Regions from separate parts of the Streptomyces sp. HP-A2021 genome, predicted to be linked through region 1. Evidence: riboswitches for the same ligand, from Rfam matches in the RefSeq annotation. Region 1 holds a riboswitch; each other region holds the start of a gene.

What was found. A riboswitch is a leader RNA that binds a small molecule or an ion and turns the genes downstream of it on or off. The one in region 1 is predicted to bind cyclic di-AMP.
Region 2: linked by a shared signal. The riboswitch ahead of MQE23_RS12155 (M23 family metallopeptidase) and the one ahead of MQE23_RS23760 (M23 family metallopeptidase) in region 1 are both predicted to bind cyclic di-AMP.
Region 3: linked by a shared signal. The riboswitch ahead of MQE23_RS07095 (LysM peptidoglycan-binding domain-containing M23 family metallopeptidase) and the one ahead of MQE23_RS23760 (M23 family metallopeptidase) in region 1 are both predicted to bind cyclic di-AMP.

What each region holds. Positions count from the first base shown of each region.
Region 1 is NZ_CP094344.1:5,256,923-5,261,189, forward strand. Features, by position in the region: gene MQE23_RS23745 (MarR family transcriptional regulator) at 42-557, opposite strand; gene MQE23_RS23750 (dihydrofolate reductase family protein) at 693-1,847, shown strand; tRNA gene MQE23_RS23755 (tRNA-Met) at 1,901-1,974, shown strand; cyclic di-AMP (ydaO/yuaA leader) riboswitch at 2,263-2,419, shown strand; gene MQE23_RS23760 (M23 family metallopeptidase) at 2,431-3,462, shown strand; gene MQE23_RS23765 (aldo/keto reductase) at 3,568-4,267, shown strand, end outside.
Region 2 is NZ_CP094344.1:2,677,154-2,681,420, reverse strand. Features, by position in the region: gene MQE23_RS12165 (pitrilysin family protein) at 1-418, shown strand, start outside; gene MQE23_RS12160 (pitrilysin family protein) at 415-1,803, shown strand; cyclic di-AMP (ydaO/yuaA leader) riboswitch at 1,996-2,159, shown strand; gene MQE23_RS12155 (M23 family metallopeptidase) at 2,173-2,958, shown strand; gene MQE23_RS12150 (GntR family transcriptional regulator) at 3,161-3,856, shown strand; gene MQE23_RS12145 (HPr family phosphocarrier protein) at 4,051-4,267, opposite strand, start outside.
Region 3 is NZ_CP094344.1:1,562,535-1,566,801, reverse strand. Features, by position in the region: gene MQE23_RS07100 (alpha-galactosidase) at 84-2,159, shown strand; cyclic di-AMP (ydaO/yuaA leader) riboswitch at 2,471-2,632, shown strand; gene MQE23_RS07095 (LysM peptidoglycan-binding domain-containing M23 family metallopeptidase) at 2,637-3,551, shown strand; gene MQE23_RS07090 (DUF6250 domain-containing protein) at 3,744-4,267, shown strand, end outside.

The DNA of each region.
Region 1 (4,267 bases):
TAAATTTGAATCAACGAGATGTGGGTGTGGTGTGACGTGGGTCACGAACAGGTCGAGGAGGACCTCCGCCGCCAGGGCACGTCGTCCGACGCCGGCCGTGTCCCGTCCTCCTGGAGCCCCTGCGCGATCGCCGTGGAGATCTCCTCCAGCTGCCCCACCTGCTCCTCGCTGAGCCGGTCGAACAGGAAGCTCCGCACGGTCTCGACATGCCCGGGCGCCGCCCGGTCCAGTACGGCGAACCCGTCGTCCGTCAGGGCCGCGATGCTGCCCCGCTTGTCGTACCGGCAGGCCTCGCGCCGCACCATGCCGTCCTTCTCCAGTCGCGTCACCGCGTACGTCAGCCGACTGCGCGTGATCTTCAGCCGCTCGGCGAGATCGGTCATGCGCAGCCGCCGCTCAGGTGACTCCGACAGGACCGACAGGATGGAGTAGTACAGGTGCGGCATGCCGGCGTCCTGCTGGAGCTGCCGGTCGATCGCGTCCTCCAGGAGCAAGGAGGCGGCGATGTACGCGCGCCAGGCGCGTTGCTCCTCGGGGGTGAGCCAGCGAGTCGTCATGCCGCCAGTGTAGGTTTGTTTCAAACTTGAACCAAGACCGCCCGTCAGTCCGCCGTTTTCAGCCGATTCCAGTCCGCCGATGTCTCAGTTCCGCCGATTTCTCAGTCGCCCGTTTTCCACGAGCCGGGAGCGTCGATGCCCCATCCGTACGTCCTGCTGTCCGCCGCCGTCTCCCTCGACGGCTACCTGGACGACACCGGCCCCGAGCGCCTGCTCCTGTCCAGCCCGGCCGACTTCGACCGGGTCGACGAGGTCCGGGCGTCCGTCGACGCGATCCTGATCGGCGCCGGCACCGTCCGCGCCGACAACCCGCGCCTGCTGGTCAACTCACCCGAGCGGCGAGCCGCCCGCACCGCGGCCGGCCTGCCGGAGTACCCCCTCAAGGTCACGGTCAGCGGCTCCGGCGACCTCGATCCGGCGGCACGGTTCTGGCACACCGGCGGCGAGAAGATCCTCTACACCACCGACAAGGGCGCCGAACGCGCCCGTGCCCTCGGCCTCGCCACCGAAGCCACCGATGCCACCGACGTCGTCCCGCTCGGCGCCGACCTCGACTGGCGGCGGCTCCTCACCCACCTGCACGACGTCCGGGGCGTGCGACGGCTCATGGTCGAGGGCGGCGGCCTGATCCACACCCAGCTCCTCACCCAGGGCCTGGCCGACGAACTCCAGCTGGTCCTCGCCCCGCTCTTCGTGGGCGACCCCGAGGCACCCCGCCTCTTCGGCCCCGGCGGCTACCAGTCCGGCCGGCTCCGGCTCCTGGAGACCCGGCGGATCGAGGACGTGGTCCTGATGCGCTACGAGCCCACCGCCCCGGGCACCGGCCCCCTCCCCGCCGCCGCCGACCACCACTGGCTGGCCCTCGCCTGCGAACTGGCGGCACAGTGTCCGCCGTCGGACACGGCGTTCAGTGTCGGCGCGGTGGTGGTCGCGGCCGACGGCACGGAACTGGCCCGCGGCCACTCCCGCGAGGGCGGCGACCCGCTCGTGCACGCCGAGGAGGCGGCCCTGGCCAAGCTCGACCCGGCCGGCCCCGGGCTCGCCGGCGCGACGGTCTACAGCAGCCTGGAGCCCTGCGCCCGCCGGGCCTCCCGCCCCGCACCCTGCGCCCGGCTGATCCTCGACGCGGGCGTACGGCGTGTGGTCACGGCCTGGCGCGAGCCGGACACCTTCGTGGCGGGCGCCGACGGCAGCGGCGTCCTGGCGGCCGGGGGAGTCGAGGTCCTCGTCCTCCCGGAGCACGAGGAGCGGGCCAAGGCACCGAATCGACACCTGCTGCGCCGCCGCTGAGCAGAGGTGTGCGCGAGCGGTCCCGCGGATGGCGTACACTGGAGTCACAACGACGCGGGGTGGAGCAGCTCGGTAGCTCGCTGGGCTCATAACCCAGAGGTCGCAGGTTCAAATCCTGTCCCCGCTACTGAAGGCCGAGGGCCGGAATCCGAAAGGGTTCCGGCCCTCGGTTTTTCCCTGGGCTCGCCATTACTGTCGGTGAGTGAATCGCGCCGCTGTGCATCACAACTGACACACCGTCAAAACCCGTGAGTCACTTACGCAGCGGTCAACTCGCCCGTTTTGGGCCGGTCATGGCAGGTTGGTCCGCGCGAAAAAGGTTAATGATCAAGCGGAATCGCTGGAATACCCACGGCGCGTCTATTAACGTTCGATAACGCAGCGCGGTCGTCCCAGCCGTCACAGAAGGCGGCTCCGTGCGCACGCGCCGAATCCCGAAAGGGAACCGGGGAACCACCACTTGGGGTGAATCGAGCGGATGCCGCCGTGGAAGCACGGCCGGTATACGCGCGTAGGAGACCTTCCTGCTCCGAACCCGTCAGCTAACCCGGTAGGCGAGAAGGAAGGAAAGGAGTACGCCCACGTGGCGTCCAACCGGCCTGCCCCCGCGGCCCCGTCCGCGCCGAACCAGCGCGACACCGAGACCTTCGGCTACGGCGGTCACCGCACCGACGAGGGCCCGTTCCAGGAATGGAACCCCACCGCGGAGTCCATCCGCCCCATCCGTGGCCGGCATCGCGTCACCAAGCAGCGCGGCGGAGGGCTCGCCCGCAGCTCCACCGTCCTGGGCGTCGGCGTCATAGCCGCCGTGGGCGCGGGCGGCATGGCCAGCGCCCAGACCGGCAAGCCGCCGGTGTCGATCTCCGTCCCGGACCTTCCCTCGGTGGGTTCCCTCATCTCGGACGACGACACCTCCGAAGGCTCCGCCACCCCGCTCAGCGACCTCGCCACGGCCTCCGCCGACACCGAGCAGGGCACCTCCGGCGCCGGTGAGGCACTGCGCGCCCGGATCATGGCGCAGGTCGAGCACCAGCAGGAACAGATCGAGACCAAGGCCGCGCAGGACGCCGCCGAAGCCGCCCAGAAGGCGGCCGCGGAGGCCGCCGCCAAGGCCGAGAAGGAAGCCAAGGCCAAGGCCGCCGAAGCCAAGAAGAAGGCGGAGGAGGAGGCCCGGAAGAAGGCCGAGGCCGAGCGGCTCGCCGCCCTCGCCAAGCAGTACACACTGCCGACCTCCGCGTACACCATCACCTCGACCTTCGGCCAGGCCGGCGCCTACTGGTCCTCCGGCTACCACACCGGCCTCGACTTCGCCGCCCCCACGGGCACGCCGATCAAGGCGGTGCACAGCGGCACCATCACCGAGGCGGGCTGGAACGGCTCGTACGGCTACAAGACGGTCCTGACCCTCGATGACGGCACGGAGATCTGGTACGCGCACCAGTCGTCCATCGGCGTCAGCGTCGGACAGAAGGTCAGCACGGGTGACGTCATCGGACGCGTGGGCGCGACCGGCAACGTCACCGGGGCGCACCTGCACCTCGAGGTCCACACCGGCGGTTCCAGCAACGGCATCGACCCGCTGGCCTGGCTGCGGGGCAAGGGCCTGAACGTCTGAGCGTCGGAGCTTCCGGTCCGTGCGGGGGTTTCGTGCGGGGGCGTTCACGCAGGTTTTGCGTCCGCTCCGGAATGAGCCTCCCCCGCACGGCCGTTGACACGGAGCATGACTTCTCTTCGCAAGCTCGGTTCCTCCGACCTCGAGGTCTTCCCGCTCGCCCTCGGCGGCAACGTCTTCGGCTGGACCGCCGACGAGGCACAGTCGTTCGCCGTCCTTGACGCGTACACCGCCGCGGGCGGCAACTTCGTCGACACCGCCGACGTCTACTCGGCGTGGGTGGACGGCAACCAGGGCGGCGAGTCCGAGACCGTCCTCGGCAAGTGGCTGACATCGCGCGGCAACCGCGCGGACGTCGTCCTCGCCACGAAGGTCAGCCAGCACCCCGAGTTCCAGGGCCTGTCCGCCGCCAACATCAAGGCCGCCGCCGACGCCTCCCTGCGGCGCCTCGGCACCGACTACATCGACCTTTACTACACCCACTACGACAAGCCCGACGTGCCGGTGGAGGAGATCATCGGCGCGCTCGACGAACTCGTGAAGGCCGGGAAGGTGCGGCACATCGCCGCCTCCAACATCTCCGCCGAGCGGCTGCGGGCCTCCCTGGAGTTCTCCGACCGCGAGGGGCTCGCCCGGTACGTGGCCCTCCAGCCCCACTACAACCTGGTCTCCCGCGACACCTACGAGGGCGAGCTCCAGGACCTCGCCGAGCGGACCGGCCTGGCGGCCGTCCCGTACTACGCGCTCGCCTCGGGCTTCCTGACCGGCAAGTACCGGCCCGGTACGACCGTCGACAGCGCGCGGGCGG
Region 2 (4,267 bases), 2.6 Mb from region 1:
GAAGACGTCCGGTGACGTGGAGGTCCCGGTCATCGAGTCCGCCATCGACGAGGAGCTCGCCCGGTTCGCCGAGGAGGGCCCCACGGCCGAGGAGATGGAGCGCGCCCAGGCCCAGTTGGAGCGCGAGTGGCTGGACCGGCTCGGCACGGTCGCCGGCCGTGCCGACGAACTGTGCCGGTACGCCGTCCTGTTCGGCGACCCGCAGCTGGCCCTGACGGCCGTGCAGCGGGTGCTGGAGGTGACGGCCGAGGAGGTCCAGGAGGTCGCCAAGGCCCGGCTGCGGCCCGACAACCGCGCGGTACTCGTCTACGAGCCCGTCGCCGGCGAGACGAGCGACGCGGAGACCGCCGAGGACGCCGACACCACCGAGGACACCGCAGCCGCGGCCCTGAACGAGAACGAGGAGGCGGCCAAGTGACCGAGCTCGCCACGATGGACTTCCACCCCCAGCCGCAGGCGGGCGAGGCCAAGCCGTGGGCCTTCCCGGCCCCCGAGCGCGGCACCCTCGGCAACGGCCTGACGGTCCTGCGCTGCCACCGCCCCGGCCAGCAGGTCGTCGCCGTGGAGGTGCTGCTGGACGCGCCCCTGGACGCCGAGCCGGCCGGCCTCGACGGCGTGGCCACGATCATGGCCCGGGCCTTCTCCGAGGGCACCGACAAGCACTCGGCCGAGGACTTCGCCGCCGAGCTGGAGCGCGCCGGCGCCACCCTCGACGCGCATGCCGACCACCCCGGCGTCCGGCTCAGCCTGGAGGTGCCGGCCTCCCGGCTCGCCAAGGGGCTCGGCCTGATCGCCGACGCCCTGAGGGCTCCCGCGTTCGCGGACAGCGAGGTCGAGCGGCTCGTCCGCAACCGCCTCGACGAGATCCCGCACGAGCTGGCCAACCCCTCCCGGCGCGCCGCCAAGGAGCTCTCCAAGGAGCTCTTCCCGGCGGGCTCGCGCATGTCCCGGCCCCGCCAGGGCACCGAGGAGACGGTCGCGGCGATCGACTCCGCGGCCGTACGCGCCTTCTACGAGCGGCACGTCAGGCCCGCCACGGCCACCGCCGTGGTCGTCGGCGACCTCACCGGCATCGACCTCGACGCCCTGCTGAGCGACACGCTGGGCGCCTGGACCGGCTCCGCGGCCGAGCCGCGCCCGGTGCCGCCGGTGACCGCCGACGACACGGGACGCGTCGTCATCGTGGACCGCCCCGGTGCCGTCCAGACGCAGCTGCTGATCGGCCGCATCGGCCCGGACCGGCACGACCGCGTGTGGCCCGCGCAGGTGCTCGGCACGTACTGCCTCGGCGGCACCCTCACCTCCCGCCTGGACCGCGTGCTGCGCGAGGAGAAGGGCTACACCTACGGGGTGCGGGCGTTCGGCCAGGTCCTCAGGTCAGCCCCGGACGGGACCGGTGCCGCGATGCTCGCCATCACCGGCTCCGTGGACACCCCCAACACCGGCCCCGCCCTCCAGGACCTGTGGACGGTGCTGCGCACCCTCGCCGCCGGGGGACTGACCGACGCCGAGCGGGACGTCGCCGTGCAGAACCTGGTCGGCGTGGCGCCGCTGAAGTACGAGACGGCGGCGGCCGTCGCGAGCACGCTGGCCGACCAGGTCGAGCAGCACCTGCCCGACGACTACCAGGCCACGCTGTACCGGCAGCTGGCCGCGACCGGCACCGTGGAGGCCACCGCGGCGGTCGTCAGCGCCTTCCCGGTGGACCGTCTGGTGACCGTGCTCGTCGGTGACGCGGCGCAGATCAAGGGCCCGGTCGAGGCCCTGGGCATCGGCGAAGTCTCCGTCGTGGCCGCCGAGTAGCGGCCCGCGCACGCAGGGGCCCTGGTTGTCTTCCAAGGCACCAGGGCTCCTTTATGCCCGAATTGATATGGAGGTTGCCTGTCTGCCCTGTGGGATGCGCTACAAAAGCCGGGATCCGTTTGGGAATTGAAAGTGGCCCCGCTTAGCGTCGTCCGGGCTGTTCGTCAGGCAGTGCGCCGCACCCGCGGCACCGGACAGTCATCGCCGAGTCCCCGTACGGCGCGAGCCAGGGGAGCCGGGGACCCACCGCAGTCCCTGGGGTGAATCGGACGCCCGCGCGAGCCGCGAGGGGGTCCGTAGGAGACCTTCCTGCTCCGAACCCGTCAGCTAACCCGGTAGGCGAGAAGGAAGGAAAGGACCAGGCACTCCATGGCGTTCACCCGCGCCACCGGGAAGCATCGTCGTCCCAGCCGTATGCAGCGCGGCACGGCCCGCGCAGCGGGCGTCGCGGCCCTCGCCACCACCGGTGTCATCGGCACCGTGGCCGCCCCGGCCTTCGCCGCCGAGCCCGCCGTCGAGCAGACCGGCCTCACCCCCGTCGTCACCATGGGCGACACCGTGGCCCAGCAGATCGACGCGCAGGCCGCGGCCCAGAAGCAGGCCGCCGAGGAGGCCGCCGCCAAGAAGAAGGCCGAGGAGGCCGCCCGCGAGCGGGCCGCCGAGGCGGCCAAGGAGGCCAAGGAGGCCGCCGAGAAGGCCCGCGAGGCCAAGGAGCGCGCCGCCCGCGAGGCCGAGCGCAAGCGCCTCAACACGTTCGTGCCCCCGATCTCCGGCTCGTACGTCTCCACCGGCTACCAGGCCAGCAGCGGCCTGTGGTCCTCCGGCAGCCACACCGGCGTCGACTTCCACGCCGCCAGCGGCACCTCCGTCCACGCGGTCGGCATGGGCGAGGTCGTCGAGGCCGGCTGGGGCGGCTCCTACGGCAACCAGATCGTGATCAAGATGAACGACGGCACGTACACCCAGTACGGCCACCTGTCGTCGATCAGCGTCTCGGTGGGCCAGAAGGTCACCCCCGGCCAGCAGATCGGCCTGTCCGGCGCGACCGGCAACGTCACCGGTGCGCACCTGCACTTCGAGGCCCGGACGAGCCCCGAGTACGGCTCCGACATCGACCCCGTCGCCTACCTCCGCTCGCACGGCGTGAGCGTCTGACGGCGCAGTCCGACGGCGTACCACTCCGCTTCCCCGAGGCCCCGGCTCCCCGAGCCGGGGCTTTCGGCGTTTGTGACGCCCGGCTGTCCAAAAAATATCCCTGGATTCCGGTCTGCCGTCGGAAATTCCGGCTCATTGCAATAGAGTCACGGAACACGCGTCACTCGTTCGACGTTTCACGGGGATTAAACGGAGGTCGGTCATGCGCATTCCCGCGCACTCGGTGTGCACGGCCATCCGGGACGACATCGTCGCGGGTGTCTACGAACGCGGCGGCCGGCTGACCGAGGAACTCCTCGCCCGCCGCTACGGCGTCTCGCGCGTCCCCGTCCGGGAGGCCCTGCGCACCCTGGAGGCAGAGGGCTTCGTGGTGACCCGGCGGCACGCGGGCGCGTGCGTCGCCGAACCCACCGAGCAGGAGGCCGCCGACCTGCTGGAGATGCGGCTGCTGCTGGAGCCGCTCGGCGCGGCCCGCGCCGCCCAGCGCCGCACCGAGGCCCATCTGAAGGTCCTGCGCGGCCTGGTCAGGCTCGGCCAGGAGCGCGCCCGCCGGGGCAACAGCGACGACCTGCGCTCCCTGGGCGGCTGGTTCCACGAGACGCTCGCGCAGGCCTCCGGCAGCCCCGCGCTGACCTCGATGCTCACCCAGCTCCGTCACAAGATCGCCTGGATGTACACCGTCGAGGCGCCGGCCGGGCCCGTGGAGTCATGGACCGAGCACGGCGCGATCGTGGACGCGGTGGCGCGCGGGGACAGCGAGCGCGCGCGGGCGGTCACGGCGCTGCACACCGAGCGCGCGACGGCCGCGCACCGGCTGCGTTTCGGCTCCGCCGGGGAGCGGGCCGAGCGTGTGAGGAACTCGCAACATCCCGTAAACACGGCGAGCCCGCGGCATTAACACAAGAGCCGTATACAAAGAGCAGGTAATTCGCGGGGGATTATTTCTGCTGCCCGGGAACGGGGAATTCACGGCCCGTGAGACCGGAAATGGCGACCCGCGCCCGGGAATGGCGAAGGGCTCGCCCGATGAATTCGGACGAGCCCTTCAGGATGCACCGGGCCGGGGGTACCGGATCAGGCGCGGAAGAATGCTCAGACGGTCTCGGGCAGTTCCTCGAGGCCCTCGGAGACCAGCTTCGCCAGCCGGTCCAGGGCGGCGTCCGCACCCTCGGCGTCGGAGGCGAGGACGATCTCCTCGCCGCCCTGGGCACCGAGGCCGAGGACGGCCAGCATGGAGGCCGCGTTGACGGGGTTGCCGTCTGCCTTGGCGATCGTCACCGGGACGCCTGCGGCCGTGGCGGCTCGGACG
Region 3 (4,267 bases), 3.7 Mb from region 1:
CGTTGCCGGGAGCCCCCGCGGCGCTTGATGATGTTGGGGCCTGGTCGCACCTGGTCGGGCTTGTTCGAACCTGTGAGGCCTTGATGCTGGACATCTCCGAAGACGGTCGTACATGGGTGCTCTCCGGGCCGGCCAGCAGCTACGCCGTCCACGTCACCGACCGCGACGAGCTGCTGCACCTGCACTGGGGCGCCCGGATCGGCCTGGCCGACGCCGAGGCCCTCGCCGTCCGGCCGCTGCCGGACTACTGGCCCTTCGAGTCACCGCTCGACGGACGCGAGGAGTATCCGGTCGAGGGCGGCCCCCGTTTCACCCGGCCCGCCCTGTCCGTACGCACCGGCGAGCGGCGCGGCACGGAGTGGACCTACGAGGGCCACGACACCGAGGACGGTGAGCTGCGGCTGCGCTTCCGCGACGGCGACCTGGCCGTCACGCTGCACTACCGGATGCGCTCCGCGACGGACGTCGTCGAGCGCTGGGTGACCCTCGACAACCACGGACCCGCCGTCGAGGTGCTGCGCGCCGACTCCGCCACCTGGACCCTGCCCGACCGCGACACCTGGCGGCTGTCCCAGCTGCACGGCCGCTGGGGCGCCGAGTCCCGGCTGGAGCGCTCCGCCCTCACCCACGGCGAGAAGGTCGTCGGCAGCCGCCGCGGCCACACCGGTCACCAGCACCTGCCGTGGGTCGCGCTCGACACCGACGCGACCGAGGAGCACGGCGAGGTCTACGGATGCGCCCTGGGCTGGTCCGGGTCCTGGCGGATCGCCGTGGCCCAGCTCCCGGACGCGCGCGTGCAGATCACCGGCGGGGCCGGGTACGACGACTCGGGCCTGCTGATGCTGGGCACGGGGGAGTCGTACACGACCCCCGTCTTCGCCGGGCTCTGGACCGACGGCGGCCACGGCGGGGCCAGCCGCGCCTGGCACGCCTACCAGCGGACGTACGTGGTCCCGGGCGCCGACCAGGACCGGCCGGTGCTGTTCAACTCCTGGGAGGCCACCGAGTTCGACATCTCCGAGGAGCAGCAGCGGGCGCTCGCCGAGCGGGCCGCCGCCATGGGCGTCGAGCTGTTCGTGGTCGACGACGGCTGGTTCGGGGCGCGCACCAGCGACCGGGCCGGGCTCGGTGACTGGACCCCCAATCCCGACCGCTTCCCGGGCGGCCTCAAGCCGCTCGCCGAGCACGTGCACGGCCTCGGTATGCAGTTCGGGATCTGGGTCGAGCCGGAGATGGTCAACCCGGACAGCGACCTGTACCGCGCGCATCCGGACTGGGTGCAGCATCAACCGGGACGAAAGCGGACGGAGTTCCGCAATCAGCTCGTACTGAACCTGGCTCGTGAGGACGTCCAGGAGTACCTCTGGGAGCAGCTCGACGGGCTCCTCTCCAGCGCGCCGATCGACTACGTCAAGTGGGATTTCAACCGCTGCTTCACCGACGCCGGCTGGCCGGACGACCCCTACCCGCAGCGGCTGTGGATCGACCACGTGCACGCCCTGTACGGCCTGCTGGACCGGCTGCGGGCCGCCCACCCCGGGGTGGCCTTCGAGTCCTGCTCGGGCGGCGGCGGCCGGATCGACCTCGGTGTGCTCGGCCGCACGGACCAGGTGTGGACCTCGGACAACACCGACCCCCTCGACCGGCTCGCCATCCAGCACGGCTTCAGCCAGATCCATCCGGCCCGCGTCATGGCGGCCTGGGTCACCGACAGCCCGAACGCCATGCTCAACCAGCGGGCCAGCTCCCTGCGGTTCCGGTTCGTCAGCGCCATGGCCGGAGTGCTCGGGGTCGGCGGCGACCTCACGAAGTGGACGGAGCGGGAACTCGCCGAGGCGCGGGACTGGGTGGAGCTCTACAAGGAGATCCGGCCCGTGGTGCAGCGCGGCGACCTGTACCGGCTGCGCCCGCCGGAGGGCGGTCTGAGTGCAGTGCAGTATGCCCTCGGCGACGAGATTGTCGTCCTCGCCTGGCTCCAGGCGCAGCGCTACGGCGAGCCCGTTCCGGCGCTCCGGCTGCGGGGTCTTGACCCCTCGGCATCGTACAAATGCCTCGAAACGGGCGAAGTTCATCGAGGCGCCGTGCTGCTCCACCACGGGTTGCGGGTCGGTCTGCGCGGGGATCTGGACGCCACCGTCGTCCGGCTTCAGCGCAAGTAGCCGTTCTGTCCGAATAGGGAGTGCTTCGGTTATTTAGGCATAACGTGCCCCGACCGTAAAGGAGATGAGGTCGGGGTGCGTGAGCATCGTCATATTCGTGACGATGTGTTGTTGCCATGTGCACGTAATTCTGGCGTCAATCAGGGGTATTGCGGAATGCGGGAGATCGGTAATCCACGCTCCGTGACGGAAAAATTGTCGACGCGTCAAGAAAAACGCCGTCACGGGCAACCGCAAGCTTGTCCCTTTGCGTCCTGGTCGCTTACGTTCCACACCCATCCGGACGGACGCCTAATCCTGCCGCCGCCCGGAGCCCGCACACACTGACCCGACGTACGGCAGGAGCGGGGGACCCACAGGTAAGACGCCTGTTCCGGTTCCCGGAACGGCTTGGGGTTAAGCCACGCTTCGGCGTGGCCGGGCATCTCCAGTCCGAACCCGACAGCTCACCTCGCAGGCGACGGAGAGGAATTCGCCATGCCCGCGAAGGGTAAGCACCGCCGCCCGAAGTCCCAGCGTTTCACCCGCTCCATCGCCGTCGCCGGAACCGGCGGGGCCGCTCTCGCCCTTCCGCTCATGGGGGCCGCCGGCGCCCACGCCGCCACCCCGCAGTCGGCTCCGGAAAAGGCCGTCCAGTCCGCTCCGGCCGCCGAGAAGAAGGCCGCCGAAAAGGCCACGGGCGCCCGCTCGTACACCGTGCGGGCCGGTGACTATCTCGCGAAGATCGCCGACGAGCAGAACGTCGACGGCGGCTGGAAGAAGCTCTACTCGGACAACCGTGACGCCGTCGGCGACGACCCGTCGCTGATCCACCCGGGCCTGAAGCTGTCGATCGGCAAGAAGGCGGCGAGCGCCCCGAAGGCCTCTGCCCCGTCCGCGCCGAAGGCCTCGGCCCCGAAGCCGTCCGCCGCCGAGTCGGCCCCGAAGGCGGAGACCGCCGCCAAGCCGGCCGCCGCCAAGCCCGCCGCCGAGAGCAACTCCAGTGGTTTCACCCTCCCCGTGGCCGGTGCCACCGTCGGCACCCCGTACCACATGTCCGGCAGCATGTGGTCCAGCGGTTACCACACCGGTGTCGACTTCGTCGTTCCGACCGGTACCTCGCTCAAGGCCGTCGGCGCGGGCACGGTCGTCTCCGCCGGCTGGGGCGGCGCCTACGGCAACCAGGTCGTCATCAAGCTCGCCGACGGCTACTACGCCCAGTACGCCCACCTGTCCCAGCTCTCCGTCTCGGCCGGCCAGACCGTGACGGCCGGGCAGCAGGTCGGACTGTCGGGCGCCACCGGCAACGTGACCGGACCGCACCTGCACTTCGAGATCCGCACCACGCCTGACTACGGCTCGGACGTGGACCCGGTCGCCTTCCTGCGCTCGCACGGCGTCTCCGTCGGCTGACCGACCGCACACCCACCTGCCTGACACGCGACCGAAGGCCGGACCCCGATCCCCGGGTCCGGCCTTCGGTGTGTGCCGGCGCCGACAGGCCCAAGGGATCGACAGCGGGCGGCAGTTGGGACAGAGTGATCCCGACCGGAGTGCAAGCGCTTTCTGGAGCTTTCCAGACGGATCCCCGAGGAGCTGTGTCCCGTGCCGACCACCCGCAGAGCGCTGGGAGCCCTGGCCGCCGGAGCCGCCCTGGCGGCGCTCGCCCCGACGGCGACGGCGGCGAGCGTGAACGCCGCGTCGCGTCAGCGCCGCCTCATCGCCCGCGACGACTTCTGCCACGGCCTCGGCCAGTGGGCGACCGAGCTCCAGGACGGCGGGACGGTCACCGCCTCTCGTGGCGTCCTTGAGATCGACGTACCGAGCGGCGCGACCGTCTGGTTCAGGCGGCGGCTAGAAGGCCCGTACGTGCTCGAGTACACCGCCACGCCCGTGTCCGAGGGCGGGGTCAACGACCGGGTCTCGGACCTCAACAACTTCTGGAACGCGACCGACGTCCGCTCCCCGGGCGATCTCTTCGCCACACCGCGTGCCGGGGCCCTGGCGGAGTACGACCACCTGACGACGTACTACGCCGGTTTCGGTGCCAACTACAACACCACGACCCGGCTGCGGCGGTATGTCGGTGAGCCCGGAGTCCGGCCCCTGATCTACGACTACACCGAACC